2 linked regions of the Methylosinus trichosporium OB3b genome follow. The protein of the gene in region 1 interacts with the protein of each later gene in a pairwise test. Links are inferred from orthologs where the notes say so. Each region holds a gene or a part of one and is shown on either strand. Other genes may lie near its edges. The genes, in order: CQW49_RS16425 and CQW49_RS00850.

The links.
Region 2: the proteins of CQW49_RS16425 (region 1) and CQW49_RS00850 interact in binary tests that used the Escherichia coli proteins (3 or more experiments, as listed by UniProt). The link is inferred for Methylosinus trichosporium OB3b from one-to-one orthologs.

The regions. Positions count from the first base shown.
Region 1 is NZ_CP023737.1:3,427,607-3,437,525, reverse strand. The notes cover bases 4,305-7,846. They hold CQW49_RS16425 (2-oxoglutarate dehydrogenase E1 component), read right to left. Parts: upstream 7,523-7,846; coding sequence 4,505-7,522; downstream 4,305-4,504. Other genes in these bases: odhB (2-oxoglutarate dehydrogenase complex dihydrolipoyllysine-residue succinyltransferase), read right to left, coding at 4,305-4,502. Also shown: CQW49_RS16450 (spermine/spermidine synthase domain-containing protein), read left to right, coding at 1-596; CQW49_RS16445 (Do family serine endopeptidase), read left to right, coding at 672-2,078; CQW49_RS16440 (hypothetical protein), read left to right, coding at 2,184-2,468; CQW49_RS24705 (hypothetical protein), read right to left, coding at 2,475-2,699; CQW49_RS16435 (BQ00720 family protein), read right to left, coding at 2,848-3,117; more of odhB, read right to left, coding at 3,243-4,304; sucD (succinate--CoA ligase subunit alpha), read right to left, coding at 7,858-8,742; CQW49_RS16415 (alpha/beta fold hydrolase), read left to right, coding at 9,108-9,919. UniProt on the Escherichia coli protein: E1 component of the 2-oxoglutarate dehydrogenase (OGDH) complex which catalyzes the decarboxylation of 2-oxoglutarate, the first step in the conversion of 2-oxoglutarate to succinyl-CoA and CO(2).
Region 2 is NZ_CP023737.1:170,874-180,131, forward strand. What follows is about bases 4,193-7,073. They hold CQW49_RS00850 (ABC-F family ATP-binding cassette domain-containing protein), read right to left. Parts: upstream 6,618-7,073; coding sequence 4,767-6,617; downstream 4,193-4,766. Other genes in these bases: CQW49_RS00840 (hypothetical protein), read left to right, coding at 4,193-4,198; CQW49_RS00845 (GNAT family N-acetyltransferase), read left to right, coding at 4,428-4,760; zapE (cell division protein ZapE), read right to left, coding at 6,807-7,073. Outside these bases: CQW49_RS00830 (GumC family protein), read left to right, coding at 17-2,350; CQW49_RS00835 (hypothetical protein), read left to right, coding at 2,295-2,975; more of CQW49_RS00840, read left to right, coding at 2,972-4,192; more of zapE, read right to left, coding at 7,074-7,937; CQW49_RS00860 (GNAT family N-acetyltransferase), read right to left, coding at 7,963-8,460; CQW49_RS00865 (GNAT family N-acetyltransferase), read left to right, coding at 8,536-9,093; CQW49_RS00870 (GNAT family N-acetyltransferase), read left to right, coding at 9,087-9,258. UniProt on the Escherichia coli protein: Genetic data indicate it may be involved in ribosome assembly or function.

The sequences.
Region 1 (9,919 bases):
GTGTCTTCGAGATCCGCTGCAACGGCTATGACCTCATGTCCAATCGCGCGCATCGTTCGGAGGAGGCGCTGGCGCAGCTGGCGCTCGAAGAGCTGCACGCGCCGGCGACGCGCATTCTCGTCGGCGGCCTCGGCCTCGGCTTCACCTTGCGCGCTGCGCTCGACGGCGCCCCGCCCGCGGCGCGGGTGACGGTCTGCGAGCTGCTGCCCGAGATCGTCGGCTGGTGCCGAGGCCCGCTGGCGCCGCTCGCCGGCCGCCCCCTCGACGATCCGCGCGTCAATCTGCGCGTCGGCGATATCGCCGAGACGATAGCCTCCGCCGACAATGCTTTCGACGCCGTGCTTCTCGACGTCGACAATGGACCGGATGCGCTCTCCTGCGCCGCCAATGGCGCGCTCTATTCGCGCGAAGGGCTGGCGCGCCTGCGCGCCGCGCTGGCGCGGGAGGGCGTGCTCGCCGTCTGGTCCGCCGATCCCTCGCCCAGTTTCGAGACGGCGCTCGACGCGGCCGGATGGCGCTGGCGCGCGCAGGAGGTCGCGGCGCGCGGCGTCGACGGCGATCCGCTGCATGTGGTCTACACGGCCCGCCCTTTCTGAGCGCCGAATTCCACGAGCCGGTCGCTTTTCGCGCTAATATGCGCGCGGCGAATCTACCCCCGAGAGGATCGGCGAATGCGACGTTTCTGGCGACAACTCATTGCGGCGGCTTTTATTTGCGGGCTCGGCGAGGCGGCGCTCGCGCAGCAGCCGCGCGTCGTGCCGCAATCGCATGCGGACGCGGTGCTCTCCTTCTCGCCGATCGTCAAAAAGGCGAGCCCGGCCGTCGTCAATGTGTTTGCGACGCGGATCGAGCAGCGGCCCGTCAACCCGTTCTTGGACGATCCGATCTTCCGCCGCTTCTTCGGCGAGGGCGGCGGAGGGCCGCGCGGTCCCACCGCTCAGTCGCTCGGCTCCGGGGTCATTGTCGATGCGGGCGGGCTCGTCGTCACCAATAATCACGTCATCGAGGGCATGACCGACGTCAAGGTGTCGCTCGCCGACAAGCGCGAGATTCCCGCGAAGATCCTGCTGCGCGACCCGCGCACCGACCTCGCCGTGCTGAAGCTGACCGAGGGCTCCGCCTTCCCCACCATGGAGCTCGGCGATTCGGATGCGCTCGAGGTCGGCGATCTCACGCTCGCCATCGGCAATCCCTTCGGCGTCGGCCAGACGGTGACGCAGGGCATCGTCTCGGCGCTGGCCCGCACGCAGGTCGGCATCTCCGACTATGGCTTCTTCATCCAGACCGACGCCTCGATCAATCCCGGCAATTCGGGCGGTCCGCTCGTCGACATGAACGGGCGCGTCGTCGGCATCAATTCCGCGATCTTCTCGAAGTCCGGCGGCTCGGTCGGCATCGGCTTCGCCATTCCGGTCAATATGGTCAAGATCGTCGTGGCGGCGGCCAAGGGCGGCGGCCATCAGGTGAAACGGCCGTGGCTCGGCGCCACGTTGCAAAATCTCTCCAAGGAGATTTCCGATGGGCTCGGGCTCGAGCGGCCGGCCGGCGCGCTGATCGCCGATCTCATCGCCAAGGGTCCGGCCGCCGAGGCGGGGCTGAAGCGCGGCGACGTCATCGTCTCGGTGGACGGCCAGTCGGCCGACGATCCGGAGGCGGTCGGCTATCGGCTCGCCACCAAGCCGCTCGGCGGTCAGGCGACGCTCGGCGTGCTGCGCGGCGGCAAGACGGTGTTTCTGCCACTGCGCCTCGCCCCGGCGCCGGAGACTCCGGCGCGCGATCCGGTGAAGGTGAAGGGCGCTTCGCCCTTCGCCGGCGCGACGGTGGTCAATCTGTCGCCGGCCGTGGTCGAGGAGCTGTCGGTGCAGGGCGTCGCCATCGGCGTGGTGGTGACCGAGATCGACGAGGACTCCACCGCTGCGCGGCTCAATTTGCAGAAGGGCGACGTGATCCTCGCCATCAATGACGAGAAGATCGGCACGACGCGCGAGCTGGAGCAGGCGACGGGCGGGCGCCGCTATTACTGGAAGATCACGCTGGCGCGCGGCGGGCAGGTGTTCACGACGGTAGTGGGGGGGTAGCGGTCCTTTTGCGCCGTCGGTCAGCCTTTGGGCCGGCGGCGCCTCGTCCGAGCTTCCATTCCGTCCACGCTTCGCATATTCGGCGGCCATCTCCGACATGGCGACGTGAAGCGCTTTCTCGCTCAACAAATCGAGGCGACTTTCGAGATATTTGATCCGCGCCGTCGATTCCGCTTCGGCGGCGATCCGCTCTCGCTCGATGCGATCGATCTTGTCGCTCTGCCGTTCGATCAGACGCTTGAATTCGTCGAGCGACTCTCTCGTATATCGACGCAGCTCGTCGAACTGCACCGTCGTCGTCACGATCTCCTTGTAGAGTTCCGCGAGCTTCACCGTGAGCTGCGACAATATCCTATTGCCGAACACGAAATGCTCCGCAAAGAGAAATAAAAACGCTCAGAACTTTTTTGCCCAAGCTTGGTAATCTCGCAATTCTGCTTTGTATTCCTGCATGGACTTTGCGAGATTTTTTACCTCGGCCGAAATCTTGTCGAGCTCGGCTGCTTGCTGGCGCATGGACTGGAAGCGGTGGTGGGTGGCTCGGAGAAAATCTCGAATACCGAGAGCGAGGTTGGAACGCGGCCACGCAGACTCTATGCGGTGGAACCGCGAATCATTCATGACACCGCTCCCGTCTCGGACCGTGACCCGGCCGACAGCATAAGTTTACACCAGTCACGTCGGTCCGCCAGCTTCTCTTGTGCTGCGTCGACGAACGTGTCTCGAGAGCGAGCCTTCAGGCTCGCTCTTTCAGCTCTGCATCATACGTTCAGTGGAGGCTCACCGTCTGCAGCTGATGCTCCCAGGCGTTGGCCCGCGCGCCTTCTTCCGTGTCGGCGAGCACGATCGGGCTGCCATCGGCGCCGAGCAGGGCGAAGAGGGTGATGCCCGGCTGGATCGGAGGCGCCTGGGGATAGAGGCGCGTCACATCCTCCGACCGCATGGTCCGCACATAGGCGATGGCTCCATCGCCGAGATGGGCGAACTGCTCGGTGGTCAGAGGCGGGAGCTTTCTCTCGTATGTGATCTTGCCTTCCATGACACTCTCCTCGGCGGTCGGTACGACCCGCCTTACGGGCGCCTACCTTCGTAGCACAGGAGATATTTGTACATCGTAGCCCCGGATTGTTAGGGGCGGCGCCGAGGATTCTCGTTCTGCTAACGCTACAGGTCGAGAACGATGCGCGCCGGGTCCTCGAGCTGCTCCTTGACCCGCACCAGAAAGGTCACCGCCTCCTTCCCGTCGACAATGCGATGGTCGTAGGAGAGGGCGAGATACATCATCGGCCGGATCTCGATCTTGCCGGCGACGACCACCGGGCGCTCCTCGATCTTATGCATGCCGAGAATGCCCGATTGCGGGGCGTTGAGGATCGGCGTCGACATCAGCGAGCCATAGGTGCCGCCATTGGAGATGGTGAAGGTGCCGCCGGACAGATCCTCGAGGTCGAGCCGGCCTTCGCGAGCGCGGCGGCCGAACTCGCCGATCGCCTTCTCGATCTCGGCGACGCTGAGCCGGTCGGCGTCGCGCACCACCGGCACCACGAGGCCCTTATCCGTGCCCACGGCCACGCCGATATGGCAATAATGCTTGTAGATGACGTCGGCGCCGTCGATCTCGGCGTTGACCGCCGGGACCTCCTCGAGCGCCTTGCAGCAGGCCTTCACGAAGAAGCCCATGAAGCCGAGCTTCACATGATGCTTCTTCTCGAACAGATCCTTGTAGCGGTTGCGCAGCGCCATCACCGCCGACATGTCGACCTCGTTGAAGGTCGTCAGCATGGCGGCGTTGGCCTGCGCCTCCTTCAGGCGCCTCGCGATGGTCTGGCGCAGGCGCGACATGCGGACGCGCTCCTCGCGCTCCACGTCGCCGGGGGCGGAGGCGGGGCGCGGCGCCGGCGGCGCGCTGACGGGGGGAAGGGGCGCCGGCGGCGGCGCGACCGGCGCGGGCCTCGCCGCGAGCGCCAGCACATCCTCCTTCAGCACTTGACCCTGCTTGCCGGAACCTATGACGCCGGAGAGATCCACGCCCTGCTCGCGTGCGATCTTGGCGGCGGACGGGGCAGGCGGACGGCTCGGCGCCTCGGAGACCGTCGCGCCGGCGCCGGCCGCGACGGTTTCGGGCGCCGCGACAGCGGCCGCGACCGGCGCCGCGCGCGGGGCGGGAGCCGGGGCGAAGACGGCGCCGGCTCCATCGGTGATCTGGCCGAGCAGGGCCCCCGGCGTCACCGTCTCGCCCTCCTTGGCCAAGGTCTCGGCGAGCACGCCGGCGGCCGGAGCGTTGACCTCGAGGGTCACCTTGTCGGTTTCGAGCTCGACCAGCGGCTCGTCGGCGGCGACCGCCTCGCCCGCCTTCTTGAACCAGCGGCCGATCGTCGCCTCGGTGACCGATTCACCGAGCGTGGGAACGCGGATTTCCGTCATGTTCACTCCGCCGCCAAAGAAGAGACGCGCGCTGAAAAGGCTTCGTCCAGAAAGGCCCGAAGCTGCGCCTGATGCTTGGACATTGTGCCGGCCGCCGTCGCCGCCGAGGCGGGCCGGCCGATATAGCGCGCGCGTTTCGATTGGCCGCCGACCTGGGTCAGCACCCATTCGAGATAAGGCTCGACGAAGAACCACGCGCCCATATTCTTGGGCTCCTCCTGGCACCAGAACACATCGGCCTGCTTGAAGCGCGACAGCATGGTGACGAGGCCCTTCAGCGGGAAGGGGTAGAGCTGCTCTACGCGCAGCAGATAGACGTCATTGGCGCCGCGCGCCTCGCGCTCCTCGAGCAAATCATAATAGACCTTGCCCGAGCACATGATGACGCGGGCGATGCGATCGTCCGGCGCGAGGCGGAAGCTGTCGGAGGGATGCAGCTCGGCGTCGTCGGAGATGAAGCGGTGGAACATCGTCCCCTCGCCCATGTCCTCGAGGCGCGAGACGCAGCGCTTATGACGCAGCAACGATTTCGGCGTCATCAGCACCAAAGGCTTGCGAATGTCGCGATGCAGCTGTCGGCGCAGGATGTGAAAATAATTCGCCGGCGTCGAGCAATTGGCGACCTGCATATTGTCCTCGGCGCAGAGCTGCAGATAGCGCTCGAGCCGCGCCGACGAATGCTCCGGCCCCTGGCCCTCATAACCATGCGGCAGCAGGCAGACGAGGCCGGACATGCGCAGCCATTTGCGCTCGCCCGCCGACAGGAACTGATCGAAGATCACCTGCGCGCCATTGGCGAAATCGCCGAATTGCGCCTCCCACAGCACCAGCGAGCGCGGCTCGGCGAGCGAATAGCCATATTCGAAGCCGAGCACCGCTTCTTCCGAGAGCATCGAATTGATGACCTCGAAGCGTCCCTGCCCCTGGCCGAGATGATCGAGCGGCAGATAGCGGGATTCGTCCTCCTGATCGACCAGCACGGAATGGCGCTGTGAGAAGGTGCCGCGCTCGCTGTCTTGGCCCGAGAGGCGCACATTATAGCCTTCCGCCAGCAGCGAGCCGAACGCCAGCGCTTCCGCCGTCGCCCAGTCGATTCCAGCGCCGCTCATGATCGCGGCGCGTCGGGAATCGAGGAAGCGCTGGATGGTGCGGTGGATGTGGAAGGTCTCCGGAACCTTGGTGAGCTCGTCGCCGATGCGGCGCAGCGTCTCGACCGGCACGCCGGTCTTGCCGCGACGCTCGTCCTCGGAGGATTGATAGCCTGGCTTCACGCCGGCCCAGCGGCCGTCGAGCCAATCGGCCTTGTTGGGCCGATAGGATTGCGCCGCCTCCATCTCCTGCTCGAGACGCTGCCGCCATTCGGTCTTGATCGCCTCGACATCGTCGCGCGTGACGAGCCCCTCGCCGATCAGCTTCTCCGCATAGAGATCGAAGGTCGTCTTATGCGACCGGATCTTCTTGTACATCAGCGGCTGGGTGAAGGCCGGCTCGTCGCCCTCATTGTGGCCGAAGCGGCGATAGCACCACATGTCGATGACGACGGGCTTCTGGAACTGCTGGCGGAACTCCGTCGCGACGCGCGCGGCGTAGACGACCGCCTCCGGATCGTCGCCATTCACATGGAAGATCGGCGCCTCGACCATCTTCGCCACATCGGACGGATAGGGCGAGGAGCGCGAATAGCGCGGATAGGTGGTGAAGCCGATCTGATTATTGATGATGAAATGCACCGAGCCGCCGGTGCGATGGCCCTTCAGGCCCGAGAGCCCGAAACATTCGGCGACGACGCCCTGGCCGGCGAAGGCCGCGTCGCCATGGATCAGCAGCGGCATCACGCAGCGGCGTTCATTGTCGGCGCAATGATATTGATCCTGCTTGGCGCGCACTTTTCCGAGCACCACGGGATCGACGATCTCGAGATGCGACGGATTGGCGGTGAGCGACAAATGCACCTTGTTGTTGTCGAACTCTCGGTCCGACGACGCGCCGAGATGATATTTGACGTCGCCCGAGCCCTCGACCTCGTCCGGCAGGAAGGAGCCGCCCTTGAACTCGTGGAACAGAGCGCGATGCGGCTTGCCCATGACCTGGCACAGCACGTTGAGGCGGCCGCGATGGGCCATGCCGAGCACGATCTCCTTCGCGCCCAGCGCGCCGCCGCGCTTGATGATCTGCTCCAGCGCCGGCACGATGGATTCGGAGCCGTCGAGCCCGAAGCGCTTGGTGCCGGTGTATTTGACGTCGAGGAACTTCTCGAAGCCTTCCGCCTCGACCAGCTTGCGCAGAATGGCCTTCTTGCCTTCGGCGGTGAAGGCGATCTCCTTCTTCGGTCCCTCGATGCGGGATTGAATCCAGGCTTTCTCCTCCGGATTGGAGATATGCATGAACTCATAGCCGATGGGGCCGCAATAGGTGCGGCGCAGGATCGCCACCATCTCGAAGACGCTGGCGTATTTCATGCCCATCACGCCGTCGATGAAGATCTTGCGATCATAGTCCTCGTCGGTGAAGCCATAGGTGCCGGGATGCAGCTCGCCATGATCCTGGCGCTCGCTATCCTGGCGCTGCTCGAGCCCGAGCGGATCGAGATTGGCGTGCAGATGGCCGCGCATGCGATAGGCGCGGATCATCATCAGCGCGCGCACGCTGTCGCGCGCGGCGCGCTGAAGCTCCTCGGCCGAAGGCGCGGCCGCTTTTTCGGCGCCGGCCTTGCTCGGCGCGGGCTTGGCCGACTCACCGCCGGCCAGCGCAGAGGCGAGTTCGTCGGTCGGCTGCATCGGCCAGCCCGGCCGCGCCCAGGACGGGCCCGCCGGCCCGCGCGGCTCGCCGGTCGCGCCGAGGCTCGCGAAATACTCGCGCCACGCCGGGCCGACCGAGGAGGGATCCGCCTCATAGGCCGTGAGCAGATGTTCGATATAAGCGGCGTCGACTCCTTGTAGAGCCTCGCTCTGCGCAGCCGCGTTCCTTCGGGGCTGCGGAGCGTTTCCCGCCGAACCGCCATTCGTCTCGAGACGCGCCATTCTTCTATCTCCCGAGCGTCGAGCTCGCATCAACTAGAGCGAAATCTTTTTTACGCTTCCTTACGATTTCGCTCCGCACCGGAGACGACGAGAGGCCGGCGCCTCGCGGCGTCGGCTTGCTCGTCATTCGCCGGGCTCCGGCTTCCGATTGTTTGCATGAACAAGAGCGCGGGGGCTCCTGAAGCCCCCTCCCCGGCCCTCCCCCGCTACGCGGGAGAAGGAGCATATACCGCGCGCCACGAGGCCCGCGCATCATCGCGACCGCGCCGTTCCACGAAGCGGTGGGGCGCGAAGGAGGGGAGCGCCGCCTCGGATCGAGACGACGCTTTTTCCCCTCAGCCGTTCAGCATCTCGACAAGAGTCTTGCCGAGCCGCGCTGGCGAGGGCGACACTCTGATCCCGGCCGACTCCATCGCCGCGATCTTGCTCTCCGCGTCGCCCTTGCCGCCGGAGACGATCGCTCCGGCATGTCCCATGCGCCGCCCGGGCGGCGCAGTCCGGCCGGCGATGAAGCCGACCATCGGCTTCTTGCGGCCGCGCTTGGCCTCGTCCCGAAGGAACTCGGCCGCGTCTTCTTCCGCGGAGCCGCCGATCTCGCCGATCATGATGATGGATTTGGTGGCGTCGTCGGCCAGAAACAACTCCAGCACCTCGATGAAGTCGGTTCCCTTGACCGGATCGCCGCCGATGCCGACCGCGCTGGTCTGGCCGAGGCCCTCGCGCGTCGTCTGGAACACGGCCTCATAGGTCAGCGTGCCCGAGCGCGAGACGACGCCGACGGAGCCGTTGCTGAAGATATTGCCCGGCATGATGCCGATCTTGCACTCGCCCGCGGTGACGACGCCGGGGCAGTTCGGCCCGATGAGCCGCGACTTGGAGCCCGAGAGCGCGCGCCGCACGCGGATCATGTCGTGAACCGGCACGCCCTCGGTGATGGCGACGATGAGCGGGATCTCGGCGTCGATCGCTTCGCAAATAGCGTCGGCCGCGCCCGGCGGCGGCACATAGATGACGCTGGCGTCGGCGCCGGTCTTCTCGCGCGCCTCGGCGACGGTGTCGAAGACGGGGAGGTCGAGATGTTTCGAGCCGCCCTTGCCCGGCGAGACTCCGCCGACCATGCGCGTGCCGTAGAGAATGGCCTGCTCCGAATGGAACGTGCCGTTCTTGCCGGTGAAACCTTGACAGATGACCTTGGTGTTCTTGTCGATGAGGACGGACATTTGGGTCCCTGGGGCGTCGCGGCGCACCCTCGCCGCCGGAATCGGACCGCCACGCTCCCGCCAGAACTCGATGTGGAGGGCGCCGCGGCGGATTTTCTCAGGCCGAGAGGCGCGTTTTGCTGCGCTTCGGCCTGCATGATTGCAAAATATCTGGACGCCTCGCGCGCATCAAGGCGCCGAAACGCGGAAGGGGCTTTCGCTGCTGCGCGAAATAATGGCAGAATGCCCGACTTTTCTCGGAGCCGGAGAATTTCTAGGCGCCGCCACTCGCGAACCCGGCCGAAAATGACAGGCGCGCCGCGCCGGCGGAGCCTATATCTTATCGGCCGGCCGCGTCGCGGCCGCAGCCGATGCGAAGAGGAAGCATGGATCGTCAGGCCGTGCGGCGCGAGAGCCGCTTCGTTTCCGCCGCGGACGGTCGGCGTCTGCATGTCGTCGACTATCTCCCCGCCGAGGGCTCGCTCCTCGCCGATGGCGCGGCGGCGACGCCCGTCGTCTGCCTGCCCGGGCTCACGCGCTCGGCCGAGGATTTCGAGCGGGTCGCTCTCGCTCTGGCGCAGCGGGGTCGGCGCGTGCTGGCGCTCGATTATCGCGGCCGCGGCCTTTCCGACTGGGATCCGGATTGGCGCCGCTACTGCCTCGATGTCGAGGAGGCCGATCTTTTCGCCGTGCTCGACGCGTCGGACGTCGGCCGGGCGAGCTTCATCGGCACCTCGCGCGGCGGCATTCACCTGATGCGCCTCGCCGCGCGGCGGCCGGAAATTCTGCATGCGGCGGTCGTGAACGACATCGGCCCGGTGATCGAGGCCGGCGGATTGCGCCGCATCAAGAGCTATGTCGGTCGCATGCCAACCGTCCCCTCGATGGCGATCGCGGTGGCGACGCTGAAGCTGGTCGCCGGCCCGCAGTTCCCGGCGCTGACGCAGGACGAATGGGAGGCGTTCGCGCGCGCGAGCTTCGCCGAGACGGACGGCCGACTGACGCTGCGCTACGACCCCGAGCTCGCCCATGTGCTGGACGACGTCGGCCCCGACAGCGGCCCGATCCTGTTCGAGGAGGAGTGGAAGGCGATGGAGTCGATCCCGGCGCTGGTCATTCGCGGCGGCCTTTCCGATCTGCTCTCGCCGGAGACCTTCGCGGCGATGGCCGAGGGGCATCCGCTGCTCGAGCGGCTGAC
Region 2 (9,258 bases), 3.3 Mb from region 1 along the record:
GGAGAAGTGGATCGAGATGAGTCTGGTCGGCGCTCCCAAGGACGATGGGTCGGCGATGACGCCGGCGCCCACCGCGGCGTTCCGTCCGCCGGCCGCGCCGTCGCAGGCTCCGCCGGCGTCGTTCGAGGCTCCCAAGAGCATTCAGGACAACGAGGGATTTCATTTCGTCCTGAAGATCTTCGGCCTGTTGGTGAAGCATCGCGCGCTGGTCGGCGTCATTTGCGTGTTGTTCGGCCTCGGCGGCCTCGTCGTCACCTATTTGTCGCCGCGCGTCTACACGGCGGTGACCACGATCCAGATCGATCGCGAGGCGGCCAAGGTGCTGCGCACGCAGGATCTGACGATGGATCATGGCCATGATCCGCAATTCTACACGACGCAATACGAGCTGCTGAAGAGCCGCGCGCTCGCCGAGCGCGTGGTCTCGGCGCTGGCGCTCGCCGACGACGCGGAATTCCTGCGGCCGAAGAAGACGTTGATCGTGCGAATTTTCGGCGAAGGCTCCGCGGCCGAGAAGGAGCGCGGCGACGCCGAGCGGCGGAGGGCGCAGGCGTCCGCCGCAGTGCGCGCCGGCGCGCAGATCCAGCCCGTGCCCGGCTCGCGCATCGTGAAGGTTCTCTTCAACGCCGCCACTCCGGCGCTGGCGCAGCGCATCGCCGACGGGCTTGCCGATAATTTCGTGGCGATGACGCTCGACCGCCGCTTCAACGCCTCCGCCTATGCGCGTTCTTTCCTGGAGGAGAAGCTGGCGCAATTGAAGCTGAAGCTCGAAGAATCCGAGCGCATGGTGGTCGCTTACGCGCAGAAGGAAGGCATCGTCAATGTCGACGAGAAGCTGTCCGTCGCCGGCGCCAATCTGAGGTCGCTCAACGACTCTCTCTCCGCCGTCACCGCCGAGCGCATTCGCAAGCAGGAGCTCTGGAGCCAAGCGCAGTCGAGCCATTCGAACGGCCTGCAGCAGCTGCTCGACGACCGTCTGATCCAGATGGCGCGCGAGAAGCGCGCGCAGCTGATGGCCGATTATCAGGACAAGCTGCGGCTGGTGAAGCCCGAATATCCAGAGATGGTGCAGCTGCGCGCGCAGATCGCCGAATACGACCGGCAGATCAAGTCGCAGGCCGAGCTCGTCAAGCATTCGATCAAGAGCCAGTTCGAGGCGGCGCGCGAGCAGGAGGCCTCGTTTCAAAAGAAGATCGAGCAGCTGAAGGACGAGGTGCTCGATCTGCGCAATCGCAGCATCCAATATAATATTCTGCAGCGCGAGGTGGACACCAACCGTTCACTGTACGACGGGCTGCTGCAGCAATATAAGGAGGTCGGCGTCAGCGGCGGCGTCGCCACCAACAATGTGCAGATCATCGATCGAGCCGAGGCGCCGATCAGTCCGTCGAGTCCGAGCCTCATGCTCAATCTCGGTCTCGGCCTCGCGCTCGGCCTGCTGTGCTCCGCGGCGGCGATCGGCTTCCTCGAATTCTTCGACGACACCTTCATCGTGCCCGAGCAGGTCGAGAACACGCTCGGACTTGCGGTGCTCGGCGTCATTCCGATGATGAAGAACCGTCTCGACGACAAGTCGATCGCGCGTCAGGTCGTCGACGAGCCGCATTCGGCCATCGCCGAGGCGTTCCGCTCGCTGCGCACGACGCTGCAGTTCTCGACCGCCGCCGGCCTGCCGAGGGTGCTGGCCGTCGTGAGCTCGCAACCCAATGAAGGCAAGTCGTTCACCAGCATGTGCCTCGCGGCCAATTGCGCGCAGCTCGGCATGCGCGTGCTGCTGATCGACGCCGACCTGCGCAAGGCGTCGCTGCACAAGGCGCTCGGCGTCGACAATGACCGCGGGCTCTCCGACATTCTGGACGGTCGCTGCCTCCCCTCCGAAGCGATGCGCGAGGACGCGCTGCAGGGCGTCACCTTCATCGCCTCGGGGCCGCTGCCGTCCAATCCGGCCGAGCTGCTCGCGGGTCCCGCCTTTATCGCGCTGCTGGAGCAGTCGTCGACGAGCTTCGATCTCATCATCATCGACAGCCCGCCGGTGGTCGGCCTCGCCGATGCGCCATTGCTCGGCAGTCTCGTGCAGGGCGCGCTACTCGTCATCGACTCGAGCCGCACGCGCCGCCGCACGGTGCAGGCGGCCGTGCGCCGCCTCGCTTTCGCGCGCACCAATGTGCTCGGCGTGCTGCTCAACAAGTTCGACGCGACCAAGGCCGGACATTCCTATGGCTATGGATACGGCTATGGTTACGGATATGGCTATGGCTATGGATATGGCTATGGCGGCCCGGATTATTACAGCTATGGCAAACGGCCATCGACGCCTCTTCCGCCGCCGTCGTCGTCGTCCGAGGTTTGACGCGAACGCCCATGGCGCGCTGTTCGGCGCGCTCGGCCTCGCGTCCACGCCCGGCTTCGCGCAGCGCGTCAGCCGCCAGCCGCTTCCGCAGGGCGTTCTCGAGCTGATCAAAGTCGCCGCCGGCTGCGAGGAGACGCTGCGGCAGGCCGTGGCGCTCACCGGCAGCGAGCCGGAGGCGGTGAAGGCGGCCGCGACCTTCTATCTGCGCCATGCGCTCTTCTTCGAGGGCGCCGATCCGCATCGAATGCTCGGCGTCGGCGTCGGCGCGGGGCGCGAGGAGATGCGCCTCCATATGCGCTGGCTGATGATCTGGCTGCATCCCGATCACGCGCGCGATCCCGATGCGCAGGATCCGCAGCAGGCGGAGCTCGCCGGCCGGGTGCTGGACGCCTGGCGGCTCGGCGCGAGCGGGCCATGGCCCTTTCCGGCCTCGGAGAACGCCGCGACGGTCGCCTCCGTCCCGGCGCCGCCCGTGCGGCGCGGAGTCGCCGCGCGATTCTTCGGCGCAGCGCTGCTCGTGCTGCTGACCGTCGCCACGCTGCTCGTTTGTCTCGACTTCGATCTCGGCGTCGACCTCTCATTCGCGCCGCCCTCGGAGGACGACGCGTCCGGCGGCTTCCAATGAGGCGAGCGCCACGCCGGCTCGCCCGCCTCGCGGCGGCGCTGATGGCGGCCTTCGCCCTGGCCTTCGAGATTTTCCGTCTCGGCGCGGCGGATGCGCTCGCGACGAGCGAGCCGGAGACGGCGATCGCGTTCGACGGGCTTCAGCCAGTCGCGGCGCTGCGCCTCGCCGAACGGCGGATGGCCGAGGAGCCTGCGGCGGCGGCGGCCGTGGCGGCGGCTCTGCTGGCGCGCGATCCGCTGGCGCCGGGCGCGCTCACGCTGCTCGCGACGGCGACGGCGCGGGGCGGCGACGCAGCTCGTGCGGCGCGCATGTTCCATGTCGCCGGCGCGCATTTGCCCATCGACCTCGCCGCCCATGCGGCGCTCTTCGATCTCGCTTTGCCGGCGCGCGACGCCGCCTCGGCACTCGCCGAGCTCGATATTCTGCTGCGGGCGCGGCCCTTTCTCGCTCCGCGCATGGGCGCGCCGGTCGCCGCGCTGCTGGCGCTCGGCCCGCAGGCCGAGCAGGGCTTCGCCGAGCTTCTGGCGCGCGCGCCGCCCTGGAGAGGGGCGCTGCTCGTCGAGATAAACGGCCATCTCGCGGACAGCGACGCCCTGGCGCGGCTTCATGATCGTCTGCGCGCCAGCCCGGCTCCGCCGACGCTCGAGGAGACGCGCGTGCTGCTGCTGCGGCTGCTGAGCGACGGCGCGATCGATCAGGCCTATCTCGCCTGGCTGAACATGCTGACGCCGGAGACGCTCGCCGATCTCGGCCTGCTCTACAATGGCCGTTTCCGCCGGCCGCCGACCAATCTGCCCTTCGATTGGGAACTCATGCCGGTTCGTGGAGCGGAGGCCCGAGTGACGTCGGCGGAGGGGGGTGGGACGCTCGACGTCGAGTTCTACGATACGCGCGTCTCCTTCGCTCATGTCCGGCATTTTCTGACCCTGCCCGCGGGCGACTATGCTTTCTCCGGCGTCGCTTCCGCCGAGGATCTGCGGACGGAGCGAGGACTGCGCTGGCGTCTCGCCTGTTTTCGAGGGTCTTGGGCCGAGCTGGCGACGACTTTTCTGCTCGCCGGCGCGCAGCCGCCGCGGCCTTTCGCCACACGCTTCGTCGTGCCGGCCGAAGGCTGCGGCGCGCAGACTCTGGTGCTGGAGCTGCCGGCGCGCGTCGCGACAGAGCTGCAGATCAGCGGCGCGGCGCATTATTCCCGGCTCGCGATCGAGCGGCTCGGGCCGTAGGGCTGAAAGAGCGCCCCTGGACCGCGAGCCTTCAGGCTCGCTCTTCCGACGCAGAATCGCGAAATAGCGACAGCTCGGCCGCAAAATCGCGCGCCATTGACGGAAAATCGACGGATCGAGGCTTATATCCGCGCTGCAAGGCGCATCATTCCCCTCGAATCGTCTGGCCTGTGACTTGCTTGTCATAGGCTCGGCAATGGGATGCGGGGGCAATTCCAGGAGCTGCGCGATGAATTCGATCGTCCGTCTGGACCACCCGAGCGGCAAGGCGCATGGCGCCATTCACGACAATGTCGAGCTCGATCGCTTCGAGCTCGATTTCGACGAAGGCACCGCCGTCGCCTATTATCGGCTGACGCAGGACGCGATCGTCTTCGTCCACACCTACACGCCGGAACCGCTGCGCGGTCGGGGAGCCGCTTCGCAGCTCGTCCGCGGCGCGCTGGAATGGGCGCGGGCGCGCGGCCTGAAGGTCGTTCCCGAATGCTCCTTCGTCGCCGAATATATCATCCGTCATCCCGAATACGCCGATCTTCTGGCGGCGCCGCGCGCGTCAGCCTGACGCGCTCTACGCCTCGTCGGCGAGCTTCAGCCATTGCTCCTCGGCGCCGGCCAGAGCGTCGGCGAGCTCGGCGCGCTGCTGCGAGAGCCGGCTCGTCTCTTGCGGATTGCGTGAATAGGCCTGCGGATCGGCGAGGGCGGCGTCGACGCGCGCCAATAGCTCGCCTAGCTTCTGCATGCGCTCCTCGGCGGCGGCGAGCTTGCGGCGCGCCTGGCCCGCGTCCTTGCGCGGCGTTTTCGCGCGCTTCTCCGGCGCCTCCTCCTGCGTCTCGCGCTCCTTGCGGGCGTCGGCGCCGGCGCGGCCGAGCACCATGCGCGCATAATCGTCCATGTCGCCGTCGAAGGCGCGCACCGTTCCCCCGTCGACGAGCCACAGACGATCGGCGCAGGCCTGCAGCAGATAGCGGTCGTGCGAGACCAGCACGATCGCCCCCTCATGCATGTTGATCGCCTCGATCAGCGCGGCTCTGCTGTCGATGTCGAGATGGTTGGTCGGCTCGTCGAGAATGAGCAGATGCGGCCCGTGGAAGGAGGCGACGCCGAGCAGCAGCCGGGCCTTCTCGCCGCCGGAGAGATGCGCGACCTTGGTGTCGGCGCGTGCGCCGGAAAAGCCGGTCCGCGCCGCTCGCGCGCGAATCCGCGCCTCGGGCGCGTCCGGCATCAAGGCGGCGAAGACGGAATAGGGCGTGTCGTTGTCGTTCAGATCGTCGATCTGATGCTGGGCGAAGAAGCCGGCTTCGAGCTTGGGCGCGCGCACCATCTGGCCGCCCTTGGCCTCGAGCCGGCCGGCGAGCAGCTTGGCGAAAGTGGATTTGCCATTGCCGTTGGATCCGAGCAGGCCGATGCGGTCGTCATTGGAGAGGCTGAGCGAGAGTCGCGACAGCACGATGCGTTCGCCATAGCCGACCGAGACCTTGTCGAGCGCGATGATCGGCGGCGATAGCGGCTTTTCGGGCGAGGGCAGATGGATCGGCAGAACCTCGTCGTCGACGACGGCCGTGACCGGCTCCAGCCTGGAGAGCATCTTGAGCCGCGACTGCGCCTGCCGCGCCTTGGTGGCCTTGGCGCGGAAGCGGTCGACGAAGGCCTGCAGCTCGCGGCGGCGCTCCTCCTGCTTCTTGCCAGCCTTGGCGGCGAGCGCCTGCGCCTCCAGCCGCTGCTTCTCGAACGAGCTGTAATTGCCCTTGTAGAGCGTGAGCTTGCCGCGCTCGAGATGCAGAATATGCGTGGCCACGTCGTCGAGCAGATCGCGATCGTGGCTGATGACGACGACGCTCGCCGGATAGCGCGCGAGATAGTCGACGAGCCAGAGCGTGCCCTCGAGGTCGAGATAATTGGTCGGCTCGTCGAGGAGCAACAGCTCCGGCCGTGAGAACAACACCGCCGCGAGGGCGACGCGCATGCGCCAGCCGCCCGAGAATTCCGAGAGCGGGCGCTGCTGCGCCTCGGCGTCGAAGCCGAGGCCGGCGAGGATCGCGCCCGCCCGCGCCGGCGCCGCATGGGCCTCGATATCGACGAGCCGCGTATGGATCTCGGCGATCTCGTGCGGATCGGTCGCGACCGCCTCGCGGGCGATGAGCTCGGCCCGCTCCACATCCGCTGCGAGGACGAAATCGACGAGCGCAGTCGGACCGCCGGGCGCCTCCTGCTCGACTCGCCCGAGCTTGATCCGCGCCGGCAGCGAGATTTTTCCGCTCTCGGGCGCGATGTCGCCGCTGATGAGTCGGAACAACGTGGTCTTGCCGGCGCCGTTGCGGCCGACGAAGCCCGCGCGCGAGCGGGGCGGCAGGAAGACGCCGGCTTGGTCGAACAAGATCCGGTCGCCGAGCCGGTAGGTGAGATCGTCGATCGAGAGCATGCGGTCCCGTGTAGGCATTTCGCCGCGCCGGCGCAATCGCCGCCGAGCGGCGCGAGCCGAACCGCTACCGGTCGCCGAGCAAATTATGGGCCTCGGAGCGAAGCAATCCTTCAGCCGTGGGGCGGCTCTGTTGCTTCGTCGCTTCGTTCCTCGCGATGACGGGCGCCCTCTTTCGATGACGCAATTGGACTAAACCGGGCTGATCGACGTCTGCGGCGCGCGCTCTTCGAGATAGGCGGCCGAGCGCATCTCGACGAGGCGCGAGGCGGTGCGGGCGAATTCCTGCGCTTCGTGCCCTGTCGGCGCGGCGTAGAGCGCCGCCGCGTCGGTTTCGGCCGAGACGATGAGCCGCGTCTTCTTCTCGTAGAGAATGTCGACGAGCGTGATGAAGCGCTTCGCCTCGTTGCGCCGCTCGAGCGTCATCGCCGGCGCATTCTCGACGATGATCGTGTCGAAGGATTCGGCGAGCGTGAAATAATCCGCGGCGCCGAGCGGGCGCGCGCAGAGGTCGGAGAAATCGAAGCGGGCGACGCCATTCGCCGCGACAGGAATGTCGAGGTCGCGGGCGCCGACGCGCAGCCGCATCGGCGCGCCGCGCGCGCCGCCGGAGAGCTCTGCGAACAACGCATCGATCGTCGCGCGCGCGGAATCGTCCGCCGGGGTGAAATAGACCTCCGCCAGCGCCGGCTTCTCCAGCCGGAAGTCGGCGCGCGCATCGAGCCGCAAGATGTCGAGCCGGGCTTCGATCAGCGCGATGAAGGGCAGGAACAGATCGCGATTGCGTCCGCCTTCATAGAGACGGCGCGGCTCGACATTCGAGGTCGCCACCATGATGACGCCCTGCGTCAGCAGCGCGGTGAAGAGCCGCGAGAGAATGGTCGCGTCGGCGATGTCGGTCACGGCGAATTCGTCGAAGCACAGGACGCGCGCCTCCTGCGCGATGTCGCGGGCGACGCGCGTCAGCGGATCGCTGTCGCTGGCGCGGCGCGCGCGCAGCAGGCGGGCGTGAACCTCCGCCATGAAAGCGTGGAAATGGACGCGGCGCTTGCGCTCGACGGCGACCGCATCGAAGAAGAGGTCCATCAGCGTCGTCTTGCCGCGGCCGACGAGCCCGTGAATATAGAGGCCGCGCGGCGCCTCGCGCGAGCCGCCGGGCAGCAGAGCGCGCAGCCGCGCGCCGACGCCTGCCGGCTTCGGCTCCGACAGCCGCAGCGCCAGCGCTTCGAGCCGGGCGAGCGCTTCGAGCTGGGCCGGATCGCGCTCGAGCGCGCCGCCGGCGACCAGAGCCTCATAGCGGGCGAGGAGGGGGCGCCGCGTCATCCGGGCGGGCGCCGATCGGCGGCGGTCACAGCCGGCGCATCCGGCCGCTCGCCGTCGCGAGCGCGCCAGCGCGCAATTCGCAGCAGAGCAGGCGCTCGGGATCGACGGGGCCGGGCATCATGATCTGGCCGCGCGGCACGCGGGCGAAGCCGAGGCGGGCGTAATAATCGAGATCGCCGACGAGCAGTACGAGCCCATGCCCGGCCTCCCGCGCCGCATCGAGCGATTTCTTCACCAGCGCCTCGCCGAGCCCTTGCGAGCGGAAGGCCGGCTCGACCGTCAGCGGCCCGAGCAGCAGGGCAGGGGCGCTGTCGATCAAAATCTCGGTCATGCGATTGGCGCCGACCAGCAGCGTGCCGACATGGGCGACGAAGGAGAGAGCGAGATCGGGCGGGGAGCCCTCGCGCAGACGATAGGCGGTGCGCGCATAGCGTCCCGGCCCGAAGGCCCGCTCCTCGAGCTTTTCGATGGCGGGCGCGTCGGCCGGCGTCTGCGGCGAGAAGCGGATGACGAGATCGATCATGACGATGCGCGCATAACATGCGCCGTGGCGCTCCGGAAAGAGCGCGGCTGGCCCCTCTCTTGCTGATCCGCGGAAATGAACGAATTCACGATCAGACCCGCGACCTGCGCCGACGCCGAGACCATCGCCGCTCTGCATGTGGCGACCTGGGCGGAAGCGTACGCAGCTCTGGCGCCGCCCGAGGTTCTCGCCCCCTACACGCTCGAGGCGCGCTGCGCGCAATGGCGGGAGACGCTCGCCGAGGCGCCGGCGGCGACGAGCGTGTTCCTCGCGCTCCGAGAAGAGGATGGCGCGCCGCTCGGCTTTTGCGCCAGCGGCGCGCAGCAGAGCGCGATTCTCGCCGAGCGTGGCTACGCCGGCCAGTTTCAGGCGATCTATCTGTTGAAGGAAGCGCATCGGAGCGGTCTCGGGCGCAGGCTGATGCGGCTCATGGCCGAGGATTTGCGCGCCCGCGGGATCGAATGGGGGAGCCTCTGGGTGCTGCGCCATAATTTTTCGGCGCGGCGCTTCTATGAGAAGCTCGGCGGCCGCAAGATCGCCGTCGAGGGCCTCTGGCATGGCGTGCCGGAGGTCGCCTATGGCTGGCGCAATCTCAGCCTGCTGATCGATCCGCCGCCGGCGAAGCCATGGTGATCCGCGCCGCCGGGCCCACGGACGCCGAGACCGTCGCCGCGCTCAACCTCGCCTGCTGGCGCGAGACCTATGCCGGGCTCGTTCCCGAGGAGACGATGGCGGAGATGACGCTGGAGGAACGTCTCGACCATTGGCGCGGCGCTTTCGCGGCGGAGCGGACGCATG